3 regions of the Microbacterium sp. S1037 genome follow, and region 3 is predicted to be linked to each of the others. Evidence: predicted binding sites of a transcription regulator. Region 3 holds the regulator's gene; each other region holds the start of a gene.
The links. The regulator HrcA, encoded in region 3, represses chaperone genes, less so after heat shock. The targets are predictions, from matches to a motif close to TTNGCACTCGNNNNNNNCGAGTGCNAA.
Positions count from the first base shown of each region.

Region 1: the regulator HrcA is predicted to act here: its motif matches at 3,117-3,143, upstream of groES (co-chaperone GroES).
Region 2: the regulator HrcA is predicted to act here: its motif matches at 3,794-3,820, upstream of ACMW4R_RS16995 (Hsp20/alpha crystallin family protein).

Region 1 is NZ_JBLWIG010000001.1:1,530,495-1,536,353, reverse strand. Features, by position in the region: gene ACMW4R_RS06885 (hypothetical protein) at 1-113, shown strand, start outside; gene ACMW4R_RS06880 (ABC transporter substrate-binding protein) at 174-1,460, opposite strand; gene rarD (EamA family transporter RarD) at 1,666-2,607, opposite strand; gene groES (co-chaperone GroES) at 2,741-3,037, opposite strand; gene ACMW4R_RS06865 (THUMP-like domain-containing protein) at 3,170-4,357, shown strand; gene ACMW4R_RS06860 (hypothetical protein) at 4,363-4,785, opposite strand; gene tsaD (tRNA (adenosine(37)-N6)-threonylcarbamoyltransferase complex transferase subunit TsaD) at 4,782-5,859, opposite strand, start outside.
Region 2 is NZ_JBLWIG010000003.1:401,905-407,763, forward strand. Features, by position in the region: gene ACMW4R_RS16970 (aldo/keto reductase) at 1-141, shown strand, start outside; gene ACMW4R_RS16975 (SRPBCC family protein) at 207-659, opposite strand; gene ACMW4R_RS16980 (NAD(P)/FAD-dependent oxidoreductase) at 972-2,162, opposite strand; gene ACMW4R_RS16985 (hypothetical protein) at 2,228-2,554, opposite strand; gene ACMW4R_RS16990 (sugar ABC transporter ATPase) at 2,805-3,167, shown strand; gene ACMW4R_RS16995 (Hsp20/alpha crystallin family protein) at 3,276-3,731, opposite strand; gene ACMW4R_RS17000 (UbiA family prenyltransferase) at 4,220-5,047, shown strand; gene ACMW4R_RS17005 (SDR family NAD(P)-dependent oxidoreductase) at 5,248-5,859, opposite strand, start outside.
Region 3 is NZ_JBLWIG010000002.1:578,481-584,339, forward strand. Features, by position in the region: gene ACMW4R_RS13495 (DUF1990 family protein) at 1-592, shown strand, start outside; gene hemW (radical SAM family heme chaperone HemW) at 592-1,809, shown strand; gene hrcA (heat-inducible transcriptional repressor HrcA) at 1,925-2,965, shown strand; gene dnaJ (molecular chaperone DnaJ) at 3,041-4,162, shown strand; gene ACMW4R_RS13515 (16S rRNA (uracil(1498)-N(3))-methyltransferase) at 4,165-4,899, shown strand; gene ACMW4R_RS13520 (HIT domain-containing protein) at 4,957-5,304, shown strand; gene ACMW4R_RS13525 (PhoH family protein) at 5,354-5,859, shown strand, end outside.

The DNA of each region.
Region 1 (5,859 bases), on a different contig from region 3:
ACCTCGTGGTCCGGGTCGAGGATCGCGACGTGGTCATCCCGCTCGAGCGGTCGCCGTCGGTCGCCGCCGCGATCCTGTCGGCCACGGCCGCCGTCTGCGGCCTCACGCCGTAGCGACGACATGCGAAAGGGGCCCGGATCCTCTCGGATCCGAGCCCCTCACGTGGTGTCAGGTCACTCGTTGAGCGAACCGAACTCCGTGTTCAGCAGGGTGTACTTGTTGTCGGCACCGTACTGGTAGATGCCGATGTACGCCTCGGTCGGGTCACCGTTCGCATCGAAGGTGATCGGGCCGGAGACACCGTCGTAGTCGATGTCCTTGCCCTCGTTGATGAGCTTCAGGCAGTCGGCGAAGGTCGTGCACTTCTCGCCGTCCTCGGAGACCGACTGCAGGTTGTCACGGATCGCCGTGCCCGAGTCGTCCTTGGCCTGCGCCGCGGCGAGAGCCGCGACGATGACGGCGTCGTAGGACTCCGGCGCGTAGCTGAAGTCGGTGAGGGCGGGGTCGACCTCCTTCAGGCGAGCCTGGAAGTCGGTGTCGGCCGGGTTGCCCGGGAGGGTTCCCTTGGCGCCCTGCAGCGTGCCCGCCGGGAACTCGTACGAGTTCGACAGGTTGCCGTCGACGAAGTAGACCTTCGAGGCCGGGTAGCCCTGGGTGCTGACGAGCTGCGGGATGATCGACGACGTCTCTTCGAACGCGATGACCGCGACAGCGTCGGGCTTGGCCTGCAGCAGCTGGTCGACCTGCGAGGTGAAGACCGTGTCACCCGGGTTGTAGGGGACCGCGACCGAGACCTCGCCACCGGCGGCCTCGATGGCCTTGGTCGCGTTGTCCTTGAGGCCGATGCCGTAGGGGTCGTTGATGTAGATGATGCCGACGTTGGCTGCGCCGTCGCCGACCATCAGGTTGCCGAGCACGCGGCCCTGCAGCACGTCGGAGGGAGCGGTACGCCAGTAGTACCCGTCGTCGGCGTACGTGGTGAAGTCGGGCGAGGTGTTCGCCGGCGAGATCTGCACGATGCCGGCGTTGACCAGCTGGTCGATGAAGGTGAACGACACACCCGAGGACGCGGCACCGATCACCACGTCCGCACCGGCGTCGACGAGCTCGGTGGCGGACTGGGTCGCGATGTCGGTCGTGGTGTCGCCCGAGTCGCGCTCGGTGAGCTCGACCTTGAAGGGGAACTCGGAGCCCGTGGCCTCGATGTCCTTGATCGCGAGCTTGACACCCGCGACCTCGGGCGGGCCGAGGAACGCGAGGTTACCCGTGGCGGGGAGGATGGTTCCGACGTGGAACGTGCCGTCGGCCGTGGACACGGCGCCGCCGCCGGAGGACGCACTGGGCGCCGCGGCGTCGTTGCCGCCGCCACCCGAACAACCGGCGAGGACGAGCGCGCTGGCACCGACCAGGGCGATACCGCCCAGGACCTTGCCCGCGCGGCTACGCGTGAAGACGTTCATAGTGCTCCTTGCTGTGAATGAACGTTGGGCGACACGTGAGGTCGCCTGGTGACCTAAACCTAACCGGGCGCACGTTTTCGTCGTGTTGCCGTTCGTTAACGATGTGCGTCGTCGTGGTCACAGCCCCATAACGACCCTGGCGCTCTCGTCCGCGATGGCGTAGGTGCCTCGTCCGGTCGGGCCGGATAGCGCAGAAAGTGGCCGGTCAGACCGGTTCTGCGACGTCGGAAACCGAGCGACGGTGGCGACGCGACATCACGATCGAGTCCACGCTCAGCACGATGAGGGCGACCCAGACGAGACCGAAGCCGATCCACCGCTCGAGCGTCATCGGCTCCCCCAGCACCCACACGCCGATCGCGAACTGGATGATGGGTGCCACGAATTGCAGCAGGCCGATCACCGTGAGCGGGACGCGCCGCGCGCCCGACGCGAAGAGCAGCAGGGGGACGGCGGTGACCGCTCCCGCGAGCAGCAGGAGGACGGTGTGCAGCGCGCCGGCCGTACCGAGCGTGATGCCGGTCAGGTTCGCGACGAACACCAGCTGGACCGCCGCGACCGGGAGGAGCCAGAGCGACTCGAGGGTCAGACCGCTCACGGCATCAACGGCCGGGCCGATCTGCTTCTTCACGAGCCCGTAGAAGCCGAAGGAGAAGGCGAGCGTCAGGGCGATCCAGGGGAACGCTCCGTACCCGATGACGATCACCGCGACGGCGACGACCGCGAGGCCGATGGCGATCCACGGCACGATCCGCAGGCGCTCGCGGAGCACGATGACCCCGAGCAACACCGTCACGATCGGGTTGATGAAGTACCCGAGGCTCGTCTCGATGACGTGGTTCGTCAGGGCGCCGTAGAGGTACGTCTGCCAGTTGATGTAGATGAGGACGCCCGCGACAGCGGTGAGGCCCATCAGGCGAGGCTGCCGGACGATCGCGAGGAACGGTCGCCACGCGCGGAGGACGGTCAGCAGGATCAGGCAGAAGAGGAAGGCGAGGATGATCCGCCAAGCGACGACCTCGAACGGGCCGGTGGGCTTGAGCTGCAGGAAGTAGATCGGGAGGACGCCCCAGAGCAGGTAGGCACTCAGGGCGTACACGGCACCGCGGGTGCTCCCCCCGGTCGGGGCGGAAGGAGCGGCAGTCACCGATCCAGCCTACGCGGGCGGTCGCGCATCGGAGCGTCGTCGGTGCTCTCTTTCCTGCCAGATCACGCGACCGGGAACGACGAAGGCCCCGGATGCCATGGCATCCGGGACCTTCGTACGATCTCGCTCGGGATCAGCGGACGACGACCGCCAGCACGTCGCGAGCCGAGAGCACGAGGTACTCCTCAGCGCCGAACTTGACCTCGGTGCCGCCGTACTTGCTGTAGAGCACGCGGTCGCCGACGGCGACGTCGAGGGGGACGCGGTTGCCGTTGTCGTCGATGCGGCCGGGGCCGACGGCGACGACTTCGCCCTCCTGCGGCTTCTCCTTGGCGGTGTCGGGGATGACGAGACCACTCGCGGTGGTCTGCTCAGCCTCGACCTGCTTGATGACGATGCGGTCCTCGAGCGGCTTGATGGAAACCGACACGGTCTACCTCTTCTTTCTCGTTACAGAAGACTTGTCAGCACTCACGCGGGGAGAGTGCTAATCCGAGTGTAGAGAAGCGCTGGCACTCACGCAACGCGAGTGCCAACACAATCGCGCACCTAGGCTGAATCGGTGGATACCCGCGAGCTGACCGCCCTCCTCACGCCCGACGGCCTGCGCCTGCTCGACGAGGTGGGCCGGATCGAGTCCACCGACGACGCGGCGCGGACGGTGTCGCGACTGCGTGCCGCCGGCCACTCCCCCGACCTCGTCTCGGCGGTCGTCGGTCAGGCGCGGTTGAGGGTCCGCGCGACGACGAAGTTCGGCCCCTTCGCCGAGCGGATGCTCTTCACCCGAGCGGGCCTCGAACAAGCCACGCGCCTGTCGATCGCCGCGCGGCATGCCGGGCGGTTCCGTGCCGCGGGGATCACGCACGTCGCCGACCTCGGTTGCGGCATCGGCGGCGATGCCCTCGGGATGGCGGGTCTCGGCATCCGGGTCCGGGCCGTCGACGCCGATGAGGTGACGGCAGCGATCGCCGCGTACAACCTCGCTCCCTTCGACGACGCCGTGACCGTGACACATGCGCGCGCCGAAGACGTCGACCTCGAGGGAACGGATGCCGTGTGGCTCGATCCCGCGCGACGGACCGCCGGGCATTCCGAGACGCGACAGGTGTCGTCGGCCGAGTGGTCGCCCTCCCTGGACTGGGTCTTCGCGCTGCTGAAGGAACGGCCCGGCGGAGTGAAGCTCGGACCGGGCTTCGATCGCGACCAGATCCCCGACGACCTCGAGGCGCAGTGGATCAGCGCGGACGGCTCGACCATCGAGCTCGTCCTCTGGTCGGGAGCACTCGCCCGCGACGACGTGCGTCGCGCCGCCCTTGTCGTGCGCGGCGACGAGGCATGGGAGCTCACGGCTTCGGCCGACTCCCCCGACGTCGAGCCGCGCGAGCTCGGGGCGTTCGTGCACGAGCCGGACGGAGCGGTCATCCGCGCGCGGCTCATCGGCGAGGTCGCTCGCGCGCTCGACGCGGGGATGCTGGCCCCGGGTATCGCCTACCTGACCTCGGACGCGGCGCTCACGAGCCCGTTCGTGTCATCGTTCCGGGTGCGCGAGCAGCTCCCGGCGGACCCGAAGAAACTCGCGCAGGCGCTGCGTGCTCGCGGCATCGGGACGCTCGAGATCAAGAAGCGCGGCGTCGACGTCGATCCCGCGATGCTGCGCAAGAAGCTGTTCCTACGCGGCGACGAGGCGGCGACGCTCATCCTCACGCGTATCGGCTCGAAGCGGCTCGCCCTCCTGGCCGATCGCGTCTGAGCCCGTCACGCGGCGAGCTGCGAGAAGCCCCAGATCAGCCACCCGGCGCTGAAGACGGCGGACAGCAGCGCCAGCACGAGCGCCCATGTCGCCGCGCGTCGACCGTCGTGCGCGCGACGCAACGACATCGTCGCGATGATCGCGGCCACCGCGCTGAGCGGGAGCAGCCACCCCCAGAAGAACGACGACGCCAACGAGGCGATCGCGAGCAGCAGGGCCCACGGCGCGAGCGAGGGCGGCGGCTTCGGTGCCGGGGGGACGTAGGGGATGACGTGGTCGCCGAAGGCCGCCATCTCGAGTTGCGCTGTCGCGAGGCGGCCCTCCTCCGCGCCCGAATCGACGGGGTCGGTCTTCGCGGGCTCGGGGAGGACGGTCTGGCCCTCGACCTCTTTGCGCGCGCGCCGAGTCGGCGGGGACGCCTCGCTCACGCGGCGGCTCCGGGCTGCGGCGCAGGAGGCTCGGCATCCTGATCCTCCGCCACCTGGATCTCGGTGACGGGGAGCGTCGAGTCGGCGCCGAAGGCGAGGGTCGACGGACGACGACCCGAGGCGATGAGCTCGGCCGCGAGCGCCGCGATCATCGCACCGTTGTCGGTGCAGAGCCGCAGCGGCGGGATGCGGACGGCCACGCCCGCGGCGGCGGCCCGTTCGAGGGCGACATCGCGCAGGCGCTTGTTGGCGATGACGCCGCCGCCGAGGAGCAGACGCGGCACGCCGTAGCGCTCGCACGCGTCGAGGGCCTTGGTGACGAGCACGTCGACCACGGCTTCGCGGAACGACGCCGCCACGTCGGCGACCGGGACGGGCTCGCCCGCCGCCTCGTGCTGCTCGACCCACCGGGCGACGGCGGTCTTGAGGCCCGAGAACGAGAAGTCGTAGCGGTGGGATGCCATGTCGGAGGCGCGCGACAGCCCCCGCGGGAAGCGGATCGCGGTCGGATCGCCGGAAGCCGCAGCGCGATCGATCTCGGGACCGCCGGGGTACGGCAGCTTCAACAGTCGCGCGACCTTGTCGAAGGCCTCGCCCGCGGCGTCATCCATGGTCTCGCCCAGCAGCTCGACGTCGCTGGTCAGATCGCGCACGAGGAGGAGAGACGTGTGCCCGCCGCTCACGAGGAGGGCGACCGTGGGGTACTCCAGCTCGCCGGCGTCGACGTCGAGGATGTCGGCGGCGATGTGACCGACGAGATGGTTCACGGCGTACAGCGGCTTGTCGAGGGCCACCGCGAGCCCCTTGGCCGCGCCGACACCGACCATCAGGGCACCGGCGAGCCCGGGGCCGCTCGTGACGGCGACGGCGTCGAGGTCGGCGAGGGTCACGCCCGCTTCGGCGAGCGCGGCATCGATCGAGGGCTGGAGGGCCTCCAGGTGCGCGCGGGCGGCGACCTCGGGGACGACGCCGCCATAGCGCGCGTGCTCGTCCATGCTCGAGGCGATCGTGTTGCTCAGGAGCTGTCGACCGCGGACGATCCCGATCCCGGTCTCGTCGCAGCTGGTCTCGATG
Region 2 (5,859 bases), on a different contig from region 3:
GCACGCTCGGTGTCTCAGGCCACGGCGAACGCCCAGGCCGCTGAGCTGCTCGAGGGCGGCTTCGACCTCGACGCGTTCGACGCTCTCGTCCGCGACGTGTACGACCGCCGACTGCAGGCCGAGATCCACCCGCAGTGGTGACCCGCGCATGAGGAAAGCCGGGTCCGCTCATGGAGCGGACCCGGCTTCGTCGTGGGGAGGAGACGTCAGCTGACGTCGCCGCGCCAGGCGCCGGACTCGGCGCCGCGCGACTCGATGTACTCCTTGAAGTTCGCGAGGTCCTTCTTGACCGAGTGATCGTCGGCGCCGAAGACCGCGCCGAGCTTCTCGAGGACGCCGGTGGGTGCCCAGTCGATCTGGACCGTGACCCGCGTCTCGTCGTCCGACAGGCGGTGGAAAGTCACGACGCCGGCGTGGTTCTCGTCACCGCCGATGCTGTTCCACGCGACCCGCTCGTCGGGGTGCTGCTCGGTGATCTCGGCGTCGAACTCGCGCTCGGCCCCGGCGATCTTCACCTTCCAGTGCGTGAGGGTGTCGCTCTTCTGCGTGATGGACTCCACGAAGCTCATGAAGTGCGGGAACTCCTCGAACTGCGTCCACTGGTTGTACGCGACGCGGACGGGAACGTTGACGTCGATGGTTTCGATGACCTGTGCCATGGTGTCCTCTTTCGTGTGGTTTCCGGGGCTGTTCCAGTCTTCGGCCGTCGTGGCCGACGTGCCCCCGGGGTTGAGGGATCGGCACGGATGACCTATACGCGCGGGTGCCGTGGCGACGGCGTTGGGCGCGGCGGCGATGGCGTGGGGATGCGGCCATAAACGCGATTCGCGCGCAGAAACGCGAGGAGAGCGCGTTTATGGTCGCGGATCGTGTTTATGCGCGGGCGGGCGCCACCGGGCGCCGGGTCGGCGCTGCGCGGTCGCGCGTGCGAACGCCCCGGGCGCCGGGTCGCACCCCCGGGAGCCCCCGTGTCAGGCACGCCCCCGCAGGATCAGGTGCCAGTACACCCAGGGCAGGACGCGGCGGTCGGCGATCCATGAGAGATACCGCTCCCGGTACAGCGAGCGCCAGAACGGGATCGTCGGCTGCAGCCGGCCCCACCGGTCGAACTCCGCGAAGACGACCGTGCCGCGCGACACCGTGAACGGCACCACGCTGTACCCGTTGTACTTCTGCGTGGGCGCGCGTCCCCCCAGAACGGCGCGCAGGTTCTTCACGAGCGCCTTGGCCTGCTGACGGATCGCGCCGCCCGAGCGCCGGGTGGCGACCGCCGCCGCGTCGCCGACGGCCCAGATCTCCGGGTGCCGCACGTGCTGAAGCGTCTCGGGATCGACGTCGACGAACCCGTGCGGATCATCGGATGCCGCGAGCCCACTGCCCGCGATCCACTCGGGCGCCCGCTGGGGAGGCACGGCGTGCAGCACGTCGTACTCCAGCGTCTCCTCCGCGCCGCCGCGACCGATCGTGAGCGTGCGGGTCTCGACATCCACGGATCGAAGGTCGCGACTGTAACGCACCTCGATTCCGTACTCGTCGAGTTTGCGCTGCAGCTCGCGATCGACGGCCGGGATGCCGAAGGGCACCGGGTCGGGGCAGACGAAGACGACGCGGATGTCGTCGCGCACGCCGATCGCGCGCCACCAGTCGCACGCGAGGTACATCGGCTTCTGCGCGGCCGCGCCGCACGAGGCGGGTTCGGGCGGTTGCGTGAACACGACGGTTCCCGACCGGAGATCGCGCAAGGCCGCGGAGGCCTTCGCCGCGAGCGCGTAGTCGTAGTTCGAGACGCCGGAGTCCGCGGCCATCGCCTCGGGCAGTCCGGGGACCTGCTCCCACGCCATGCGCATTCCGGCGCAGACGACGAGCTGGTCGTAATCGACGCGCCCGCCCGAGACGAGATGGACGCGCCGGGTCTCGGCATCCACCGTGAACACCTCGTCGCGCAGCCACCGCACCCCCGGAGGGATGACGTCCGCCTGTGGCCGCGCGGCTTCCGAGGCGCGGGCAGCCCCGCCGGCGATGTGCGACTGGAGGGGGGCGAAGACGTGGAGCGTCCGCGGTTCGATGACCGTGATGTCGGCCAGACCGGCGCGGTGCAGGCGCCCGGCGACCGACAGTCCGGCGTTGCCGCCGCCGACCACGACAATGCGGGGATTCGTCATGCCCTCACGCAACGTCATGTCGTGGACCCGCGCCAGCGCCTTGACAGCCGCGGTGGGTGACGCGCCTACGCGAAGGTCGCGGCGGGGAGGCTGTCGTCCGCGGGTTCCGGCACGACGTACAGGCCGGTGGGGGAGTTCGCCGTCGACATGAGCGCTTCGAGCCACGCGCGGTTCACCGCCGGTGGACGCCCGCCGTTGAACTTGAACACGAGGTTCGCCCGGGGATGAAGCCACACCGCGGTCCGTCCGCCGCCCGTGCTGATGTCGTCCTTCCACACGAAGTAGAACGGCTCGCCCCGCCGCAGCTTGTTGCCGATCACGACCTGGAGGTGCGCCAGGAGGCGATCCTCGAACTCGTTGCGAACGCCGCCCTCGTAGATGAACTTGCCCACGTCTCCCTCTCCGCGGACGATCCCGCTGCTGTGTCCGTGCCATCGAAGTCGCTCGCGAGAGCCACGCGGCCCGGCGCGCGCCGAAGGACGGCGGCTTTGCGTACGAGTCCCCGCACTTTGCTGCCGGGGCGTGACGCGTCCTGCGTAGTTTTCCCAGTAGTCGGGTTCGGCCGCGGAAGGGCTGTCAAGGGGCGCCCCGCGGCGCGAGACCCGCGATGGGATGAAGGGGTTGCCAACGAAAGGACCTCTCATGAGCGACGCCTCGATCGACCCGTCCACCCCCGACGTTCCCGTCACCGACCCCGACGGCGGGCTCTCCGGGGCTCAGCCGCTGCGCGACGGTGACACCTCCATCGAGCCCGACCCCGCGCTCGACCCCGCGCAGGCCGAGTGGGATGCCACGACGGCCGTCAATGCCGGTGTCGACCCCGACGACATCAACCCCGCGACGGCGACGGGTGCCGATCCGGCCGAGATCCCCGCGGACGACAGCGACATCCCGCTCGAAGACATCCACCCGGAGTCGACCGGGACCGACTCGCAGGGCGAAGACCCCGGCATCGTTGAGCTCGGCGAGGAGGGTCAGGGCGACCTCGCCCCCGAGGACCTCTGAGCCCCACTCGCGTGGGATTCGACCGTGCGCACAGAACCGTGCGCACAGAACGGTGCGCACGCCGAGAGGGCCGGCCCCCGAAGGACCGGCCCTCTCTGCGTGTGAATCTCACTGCTCGATGAGCTGCGGGGTGCTCTCGTGCGCTTCGATGACGCCGTCGTGGTCGTCGGTCGAGACGGCGATGCGGCGCGGCTTCGCCTTCTCGCTCACCGGGATCGTCACGCTCAGCACGCCGTTACGGTACGAGGCGCTGATGTTGTCGGTGTCGATGCCCTGGCCCAGGTTGAGCTGCCGCACGAACGAGGCCGTCTCGCGTTCGCGCGTGATCCACTTCACGCCCTCGCCCGAGGAGAGCGTGCGTTCGGCGCGGATCGTCAGCAGCTGACCGTCGACGTCGATGTCGACCGATCCCGGGTCGACGCCCGGGAGGTCGGCGGCGAGGACGTAGTGGTCGCCATCGCGGTAGAGGTCCATCGGCATCCGTCGCGGTCCGCCGCCGCGGCGAGCGTCGAGAAGGGTCGACGCGAGGCGGTCGAGGTCGCGGAAGGGGTCGTAAGTGGCCATGTCGATACTCCTTTTCGATCTGTCCGTTGAAGTTGAGTCGAGTTCGCTCAACTGACCTCAGATTAGCACTCGCGTGGCGAGAGTGCCAAGGGTTCGCACGCGTGGTCGTCACGCTTTTCGGGATGAAACCCGGATGCCACGGCATCCGAGTCCCTTCCCTTTTCCGTCTGCTCCCCACGGCGTACCGTCGCGCGGAGTTGAGGGGAGACACGCCTGTGCGTCGGCCTCAGGGATCGGCGTGTCGGACGTGAACTCCGCTCGACGGTACGGCGGCTCGGGAGGTTGTGCGGCAGATGAAGCGGCAGAACTCGTACCGTCGCGCGGAGTCCGTCGGCGACGCGCCGGGGATCAGGGCCCCGGCACCGGCGCGCCGCGCCCCGACTCCGCATGACGGCACGCCGCGCCGGGCGGAAACTCCGCACGACGGCACGCCGCGCCCGGACTCCCGAGCCGCCCCGTCCGCCCTCCCCGCGCGATAGCGTCGTCGGGTGACGGATGCCGCGGCGAAGCCGCACCTCGTGCGGGCCCTCTGGGGCGCGACCCATCCCGGTCCCACGCTCGTGGTCACCGTCCTCTCCCTCGCGCTCGGGATCGCCGCGGGCGTCGAGCCCGCGCGCCTCGCGCTGCTCGTGGTGGCCGTGTTCGCGGGTCAGGTCTCGGTGGGCCTCTCCAACGATGCGATCGACGGGGCGCGTGACGCCGCCGTCGGCCGCACCGACAAGCCCATCGCCGGGGGAGCGGTCACCCCGGAGCGCGCGCTCGCGGTGGCCGTGGCATCCGCGATCCTCGCCGTGGGGCTCTCGGTGCCGCTGGGCCCGGGTCTCGTCGCGGCGCACGCGATCGCGCTCGCGTCGGCGTGGGGCTACAACGCCGGGCTGAAGTCGACGCCGTTCTCGATCGCGCCCTTCGTGCTGAGCTTCGGGCTCTTCCCCTCGTTCGCGACGCTGTCGGCTGTCCCGCCGGCGCTCGCGGCGCCCTGGGCGTCCGTCGCCGGGGCGGCGCTCGGAGCGGCCGTCCACCTCACCAACGTCGTCCGTGACCTCGACGACGACCGCCGAACCGGCGTAAGGGGACTCCCGCACCGGCTCGGGGCGCGCGCCTCGGTGGTACTGGCCGCGTGCGGGATCCTCGCCGGCGCAATCGCGGTGTTCCTGGGGACGGATGCCACGGCCCTCGGCCTGGTCTTCTTCGTCGCCGTCGCGACGGTCGCGGTCGCCGCGGTGGTCGTGGTGTTCGTGAGGTCGCCGGGGCGGGCGGTGTTCCAGCTGACGATGCTGGCGGCGTTGCTGCTCGCCGCGCAGCTCGTCGTGGCGTGACGGCGCTCGGGCCGTTCGGCGACGGCCCGGTGGCTTCCACAGGCTCAGCCACCTGCGTTGCGGCGGTGGGGGCGGGCTCCGGTGGCTTCGACGGGCTCAGCCACCTGTGTCGCGGTGATGGATCACCCACCTGTGTTTCGGCGGGCGGGGCGAGGCGCCGGCGGACTCAGCCGCCTCGGCGCCCCGCCCCGGACCGTGATTTACTGCGGGCGCACCCGCAGGTGCGTCACGCCGCCGTCGACCTCGAGGGCCGTCCCCGTGGTCGACCCCGACAGCGGACTCGCGAGGTAGAGGATCGCGCCCGCCACCTCGTCGGGCGTGACCATGCGGCCCGTCGCCTGCCGAGCGTCGAGCGCGGCACGCTCGGCGACCGGGTCGGGGAAGTTCTGCAGCATTCGCTCGACGAAGGGCGTCGACACCGTGCCGGGGCTCACGCAGTTCACCCGCACGCCCTCGCGCACATGGTCGGTCGCCATCGCGTAGGTGAGCGAGAGGATCGCGCCCTTCGAAGCGTTGTAGACGGCGCGCTGGGGGAGGCCGTTGAGCGCCCCGATCGAGCACACGTTGACGATCGACGCACGCTCCGAGCGCTTGAGGTAGGGCAGCGCGGCGGCGCACGCGCGGGCGGTGCCGCGCACGTTGATGTTCAGCACGCGGTCCCAGTCGGCCTCGGTGGCCTCCTCGACGGTTCCTACGCAGCTCACGCCCGCGCTGTTCACCAGCACGTCGACGCCGCCGAACCGGTCCGCGACGGCGGCCAGGGCGGCATCCACGGAGTCCCGGTCGGTCACGTCCGCACCGAATCCGGTCAG
Region 3 (5,859 bases):
CACCCAGGCGCACGACCTGATGCAGTACCCGCCGGAGCACTCGATCCCCGCCGAAGACGCGTGGCGCATCGGCAGCGGCGAGGAACGTTTCGCCGCGGCCAGCGAACTCCTGCTGTCGTGGGCTCCGCTGCGCTCGGGCGATCTCAGCATCAGCGACGTGCGTCCGGCATCCGGAGGCGGGTATTCCGGCGTGGGCTTCGACGCCGACGGCGCTCCCGTCGCCCCGAGCAGCCTCGAGCCCGAGCAGCGCTTCGCCGCCGACGGCACCCCCTTCGTGAGCCCGGGCACCGGAGTGCGCCTCCACGGGAAGGTCGACGGGCACCGCGCCGACGCCGAACTCCGCGTCATCTCGGTCTTCGAGGAGCCGCGCCGCGTCGGCTTCATCCTCGGCACCGTCGGGCACTCGAACGTCAGCGGCGAAGAGCTCTTCGTCGTCGAGTGGCGCGACAACGACGAGGTCTGGTTCGTGGTCCGCGCGTTCGACAGACCGACCGTCCCCTCCTACCGTCTGTTCACGAGCCACCTCCGCCGCCGTCGGCGGGCGCTCTTCACGCAGTACCTGCGCGCGATCTCTCCGCTGTACACGTCCTGATGGGCGGGCCCCTTCCCCTCGGAGACCCCGCTCCGGCCGACGGGCGGCTGCCCGACGACCTGACGATCGATCCCGCGACGGACTTCGGCGTGTACCTGCACGTGCCGTTCTGCCGCGTGCGCTGCGGATACTGCGACTTCAACACCTACACCGCGAGCGAGCTCCGCGGAGCGCGGCAAGACGACTTCGCCGACACGCTCGCGTCCGAAGTGCGCCTCGCGGGCAGGGTGATGGATGCCGCGGGCCCCCGCCGCATGGCATCCACGGTGTTCTTCGGCGGAGGCACGCCGACGCTGCTCCCGCCCGGCGACCTCGCGCGGATGCTCGACGCGGTACGCACGGAGTTCGGCATCGCCGACGGCGCCGAGATCACCGTGGAGGCCAACCCCGACACCGTCGACGATGCCGTGATGGAGACGCTGGCGGCCGCCGGGGTGACCCGCGTCTCGGTCGGGATGCAGTCCGCTCGTCCGCACGTCCTGGCCGCCCTCGACCGGACGCACGACCCGGCGAACGTGGCGACCGCGGTGGCCGCCGCGCGCCGAGCCGGCCTCGACGTCTCGCTCGACCTCATCTACGGCGCACCCGGCGAGTCGCTCGACGATTGGCGTGCGTCGCTCGAGGCGGCCTCGGCCCTCGACCCCGACCACATCTCGGCGTACGCCCTCATCGTCGAAGACGGCACGAAGCTCGCGCGACAGATCCGCTCCGGCGCGGTCGCCATGCCGGATGACGACCTGCAGGCCGACATGTACGAGCTCGCCGACGAGTCGCTCTCCGACGCCGGGTACGACTGGTACGAGGTGTCGAACTGGTCGCGGGGCGTGGCCCACCGTTCGCGGCACAACCTCGCCTACTGGCGGGGCACCGACTGGTGGGGGTTCGGCCCCGGCGCCCACAGCCACGTGGCGGGACTCCGCTGGTGGAACGTCAAGCATCCTGCCGCGTACGCGCAGCGTCTGGCCGCCGACGAGTCGCCTGCCGCTGCGCGAGAGCGGCCCGATGAAACGGCTCGACGTCTCGAGTCGGTGCTGCTGCGCAGCCGCATCCGCGAGGGTCTGGCGGTGTCGGAGCTGCACGGCGAGGGCCGTAAGGCCGTGGCCTCCCTCATCGCCGACGGGCTCGTCGAGGGTCCGGATGCCGTGCGCGGGCGCATCGTCCTGACCCGGCGCGGGCGCCTCCTCGCGGATGCCGTCGTGCGGGCCCTGACCGTCTGACTCCACCCGCAGCCGGGCCGAGTCCACGGCATCCGCGAGCCCCCGGCGACGACGCGCGCCGATCCCGTAGAATTGGCACTCACGACTTCGGAGTGCCAAACGGGAGGAGCAGCTCATGGTGTCGGAACGCGGCCTTCAGGTGCTCCGCGCGATCGTGCAGGACTACGTCGACACGCGAGAGCCGGTGGGCAGCAAGGCCATCGTCGATCGTCACGCGTTCGGGGTGTCGGCCGCGACCATCCGCAACGACATGGCGCTGCTCGAAGACGAAGAGCTCATCGTCGCGCCGCACACTTCCTCGGGCCGCGTCCCCACGGACAAGGGGTATCGGGTCTTCGTCGATCACCTCGCCGAGCTGCGTCCCCTCTCGAGCGCGCAGCGCAGCGCCATCACCTCGTTCCTCGACCAGGCGGGCGACCTCGACGACCTGCTCGCACGGACGGTGCGCGCACTGACGCAGTTGACCGGTCAGGTCGCGATCGTGCAGTACCCGTCGTTCGCGCGGGCGAACGTCACTCATGTCGAGCTCGTCGCGCTCGGCGGGCCGCGCGTGCTCGTCATCCTCGTCACCGACACCGGGCGCGTCTCGCAGCGGATCGCGCTCGTCCCGGCCGAACCCGGCGAGCCCGAGATCGTGCAGTTGCGCGCGCGGGTGGGGGCCGTGCTGGTCGGGCGGAGCGTCGCCGACAGCGTCCAGCGAGTGGCCGACGCCCTCGCCGACGGACCGCGCCAGGGCGTCGCCATCGACGCGATCGCCGACGCGGTGCTGCGCGTGGTGGGCGAAGAGCTCGAGGAGTTCCGTCAGGATCGTCTCGTGATGGCGGGAGCGGCGACCCTCGCCAAGCGCGAGCAGGACTTCCGCGGCAGCATCTACCCGCTGCTCGAGGCCATCGAGGAGCAGGTGACGCTCCTGCGCCTCATGAGCGAGATGGTCGCGGACGACAAGGGCCTCTCGGCCAGCATCGGCCGCGAGAACGAGCCGTTCGGTCTCATCGAGGCGTCCGTCCTCGCGAGCCGGTACGACGGCTCCGCCGGCGGCGCGCGGGTGGGTCTGCTCGGCCCCACCCGCATGGACTACTCCTCCAACCTCGCGGCGGTCCGCGCCGTCGCGCACTATCTGACCCGGATGCTCGAAGACGACGACAGTTCCCGCTGACGACGAGCGCGACGAACACCCCGCGACGAGCACCCCACCGAGAACGATCCCGCGCAAGCGGACAGGAAGGCGACTGTGGCTGACCACTACGAGGTCCTGGGCGTCGAGCGCGACGCCAGCCCCGAAGACATCAAGAAGGCGTACCGACGCCTGGCGCGCCAACTGCACCCCGACGTGAACCCCGGAGAAGACGCGTCCGAGCGCTTCAAGCTCGTCACCCACGCGTACGACGTGCTCAGCGACCCCGAGCAGCGCCGTCGCTACGACATGGGCGGCGACCAGAACCCCTTCGGCGGCGGGGGAGCGGGCGGCTTCGGCGGTTTCAGCGACATCTTCGAGACCTTCTTCGGCGGAGCGCAGGGCGGCGGAGGTCGCGGACCGCGCCCCCGGTCGCGTCGCGAACGCGGCCAGGACGCCCTCGTGCGCGTGACCCTGAGCCTGGGCGACGTCGTGTTCGGTGTGCACCGCGACCTCGAGGTCGACACCGCCGTACTGTGCGAGACGTGCCAGGGCGCCTGCACGGCACCGGGCACGAGCGAGGTCACGTGCGACATCTGCCACGGGTCCGGACACGTGCAGCGCACCGTCCGGAGCCTCCTCGGCAACGTCGTCACCAGCCAGCCCTGCAACGTCTGCCAGGGCCACGGCACGACGATCCCGTACCCGTGCAACACCTGCCAGGGCCAGGGACGCGTGCGCGCGCGGCGCACCGTGTCGGTCGACATCCCGGCCGGCGTCGAGTCGGGGCTGCGCCTGCAGCTCCCGGGCTCGGGCGAGGTCGGCCCCGCGGGCGGCCCCAACGGCGACCTGTACATCGAGGTCACCGTCGAGGCGCACGAGTCGTTCAGCCGTGAGGGCGACGACCTTCTGGCGACGCTCGAGGTCTCGATGCCGGACGCCATCCTCGGCACGACCACGACGATCGAGTCGCTCGACGGGACCGTCGACCTCGAGGTGCGGCCCGGCGTCCAGTCCGGCGACGTGCTGACGATCAAGAACCGCGGCATCACGCCGCTCCGGGGAAGCCAGCGCGGCGACCTCAAGGTCGGTGTGCAGGTGGTCACCCCGACGCGCCTCGATCACAAGGAGCGCGCCCTCATCGAGGAGTTCGCGAAGCGGACGAGGGCTCCGAAGCCCCGCCTCGCCGAACACCAGCAGGGCATGTTCGCGAAGTTCCGCGACCGTTTCCGGCACTGACCGTGGCTCTGCATTTCGTCACCGACGAGGCGGCATCCGCTCAGCCCGGTGACATCGTCGAACTCACCGGCTCTGAGGCACACCACGCGGCCTCGGTGCGTCGGGTGCGCGTCGATGAGGCCGTGACACTCGGCGACGGGCGGGGCGCGTGGCTTGAGGGCCTGGTGATCGCCGCGTCGCCGAAGCAGGTCGACGTCCGGGTCACCGGCCGCGACGACGTGCCCGCCGCGACGCCGCGCTTCGTCCTCGTCCAGGCCCTCGCCAAGGGCGACCGCGACGAGCTCGCCGTCCAGGCGGCCACCGAGCTCGGCGTCGATGCCATCGTGCCGTGGCAGGCGACACGGAGCGTGTCACGCTGGGATGCCAAGGCCGAGAAGGGTCTCGCGCGATGGCGCACGATCGTGCGCGAGGCGGCGAAGCAGGCGCACCGCGCGTGGATCCCCGAGGTCGAGGGGGTCGCGCGCACGGCCGATCTGGTGGAACGCGCCGCGACGGCGCGAGTGCTGGTGCTCGAGCCGTCGGCATCCGATCGCCTCACTGCCGTCGCCACGGAGGCGTCCGACGGTCGCGACGTCGTGCTCGTGGTCGGCCCCGAGGGTGGGATCGCCCCCGATGAGCTCTCCGCGCTCGCGGACGCCGGCGCACGGCTCGTCCGCCTCGGCGACACGGTGCTGCGTACGTCGACGGCGGGCGCCGCGGCGATCTCGGTGCTGTCCGCGGCGCACGGTCGCTGGTGAGTAGCCGTCTCGCGCAACCCGCCTCGCGTGTCGGAGGCCGTCGATAGACTGGATGCCATGAGCGAACCCTCCGTTTTCACGCGCATCCTGCAGGGCGAGATCCCGGCCGAGATCGTGGCCGAGACGGAGAACGTCTTCGCGATCCGCGACATCGCCCCGCAGGCACCGGTGCATCTGCTCGTCATTCCGAAGACCGCGGAGTACCGCAACGTGGTCGAGCTGGCGGCGGGCGACCCCGACCTGTTGACCGAAGTCATCGGGCTGGCCAACACGGTGGCCGCCGAGCACGCCGACGGCGATTTCCGTCTCATCTTCAACACCGGCGAGGGCGCCGGTCAGACCGTCTTCCATGTGCACGCCCACGTCCTCGCGGGCGGCCTGAACGAAAAGAGCCTGGGTGGCTGATTCCCCCGAAGAAAACGTCGTCGACCGCATCGAGGTCGATGGCGTCGCCATGGTGCAACTCCTCGGCCCGCAGGATCGTCTCCTGCGCGTGGTCGAGAAAGAGCACCCCGCCGTCGACGTGCACGTGCGCGGCAACGAGGTCACGCTTTCCGGAGCTGCGGATGCCGTGCGTGCGGCCCGCGGCCTCGTCGATGAGCTGCTCGCCATGACCCGCTCCGGTCAGGGTCTCGACCCGGCTGACGTGTCGAGCTCGAACCGTATGCTGCGCTCCGACGGCGGTCCCCGTCCGTCTGAGGTGATGGGCGAGGCCATCCTGTCCTCGCGCGGGAAGGTCATCCGCCCGAAGACCGCGGGGCAGAAGGCCTACGTCGACGCGATCGAAGAGAACACCATCGTGTTCGGCATCGGTCCCGCCGGGACGGGCAAGACCTACCTGGCGATGGCGAAGGCCGTGCAAGCGCTGCAGCGCAAAGAGGTCAGCCGCATCATCCTCACCCGCCCGGCCGTCGAAGCGGGCGAGCGTCTGGGCTTCCTGCCGGGCACGCTGACCGACAA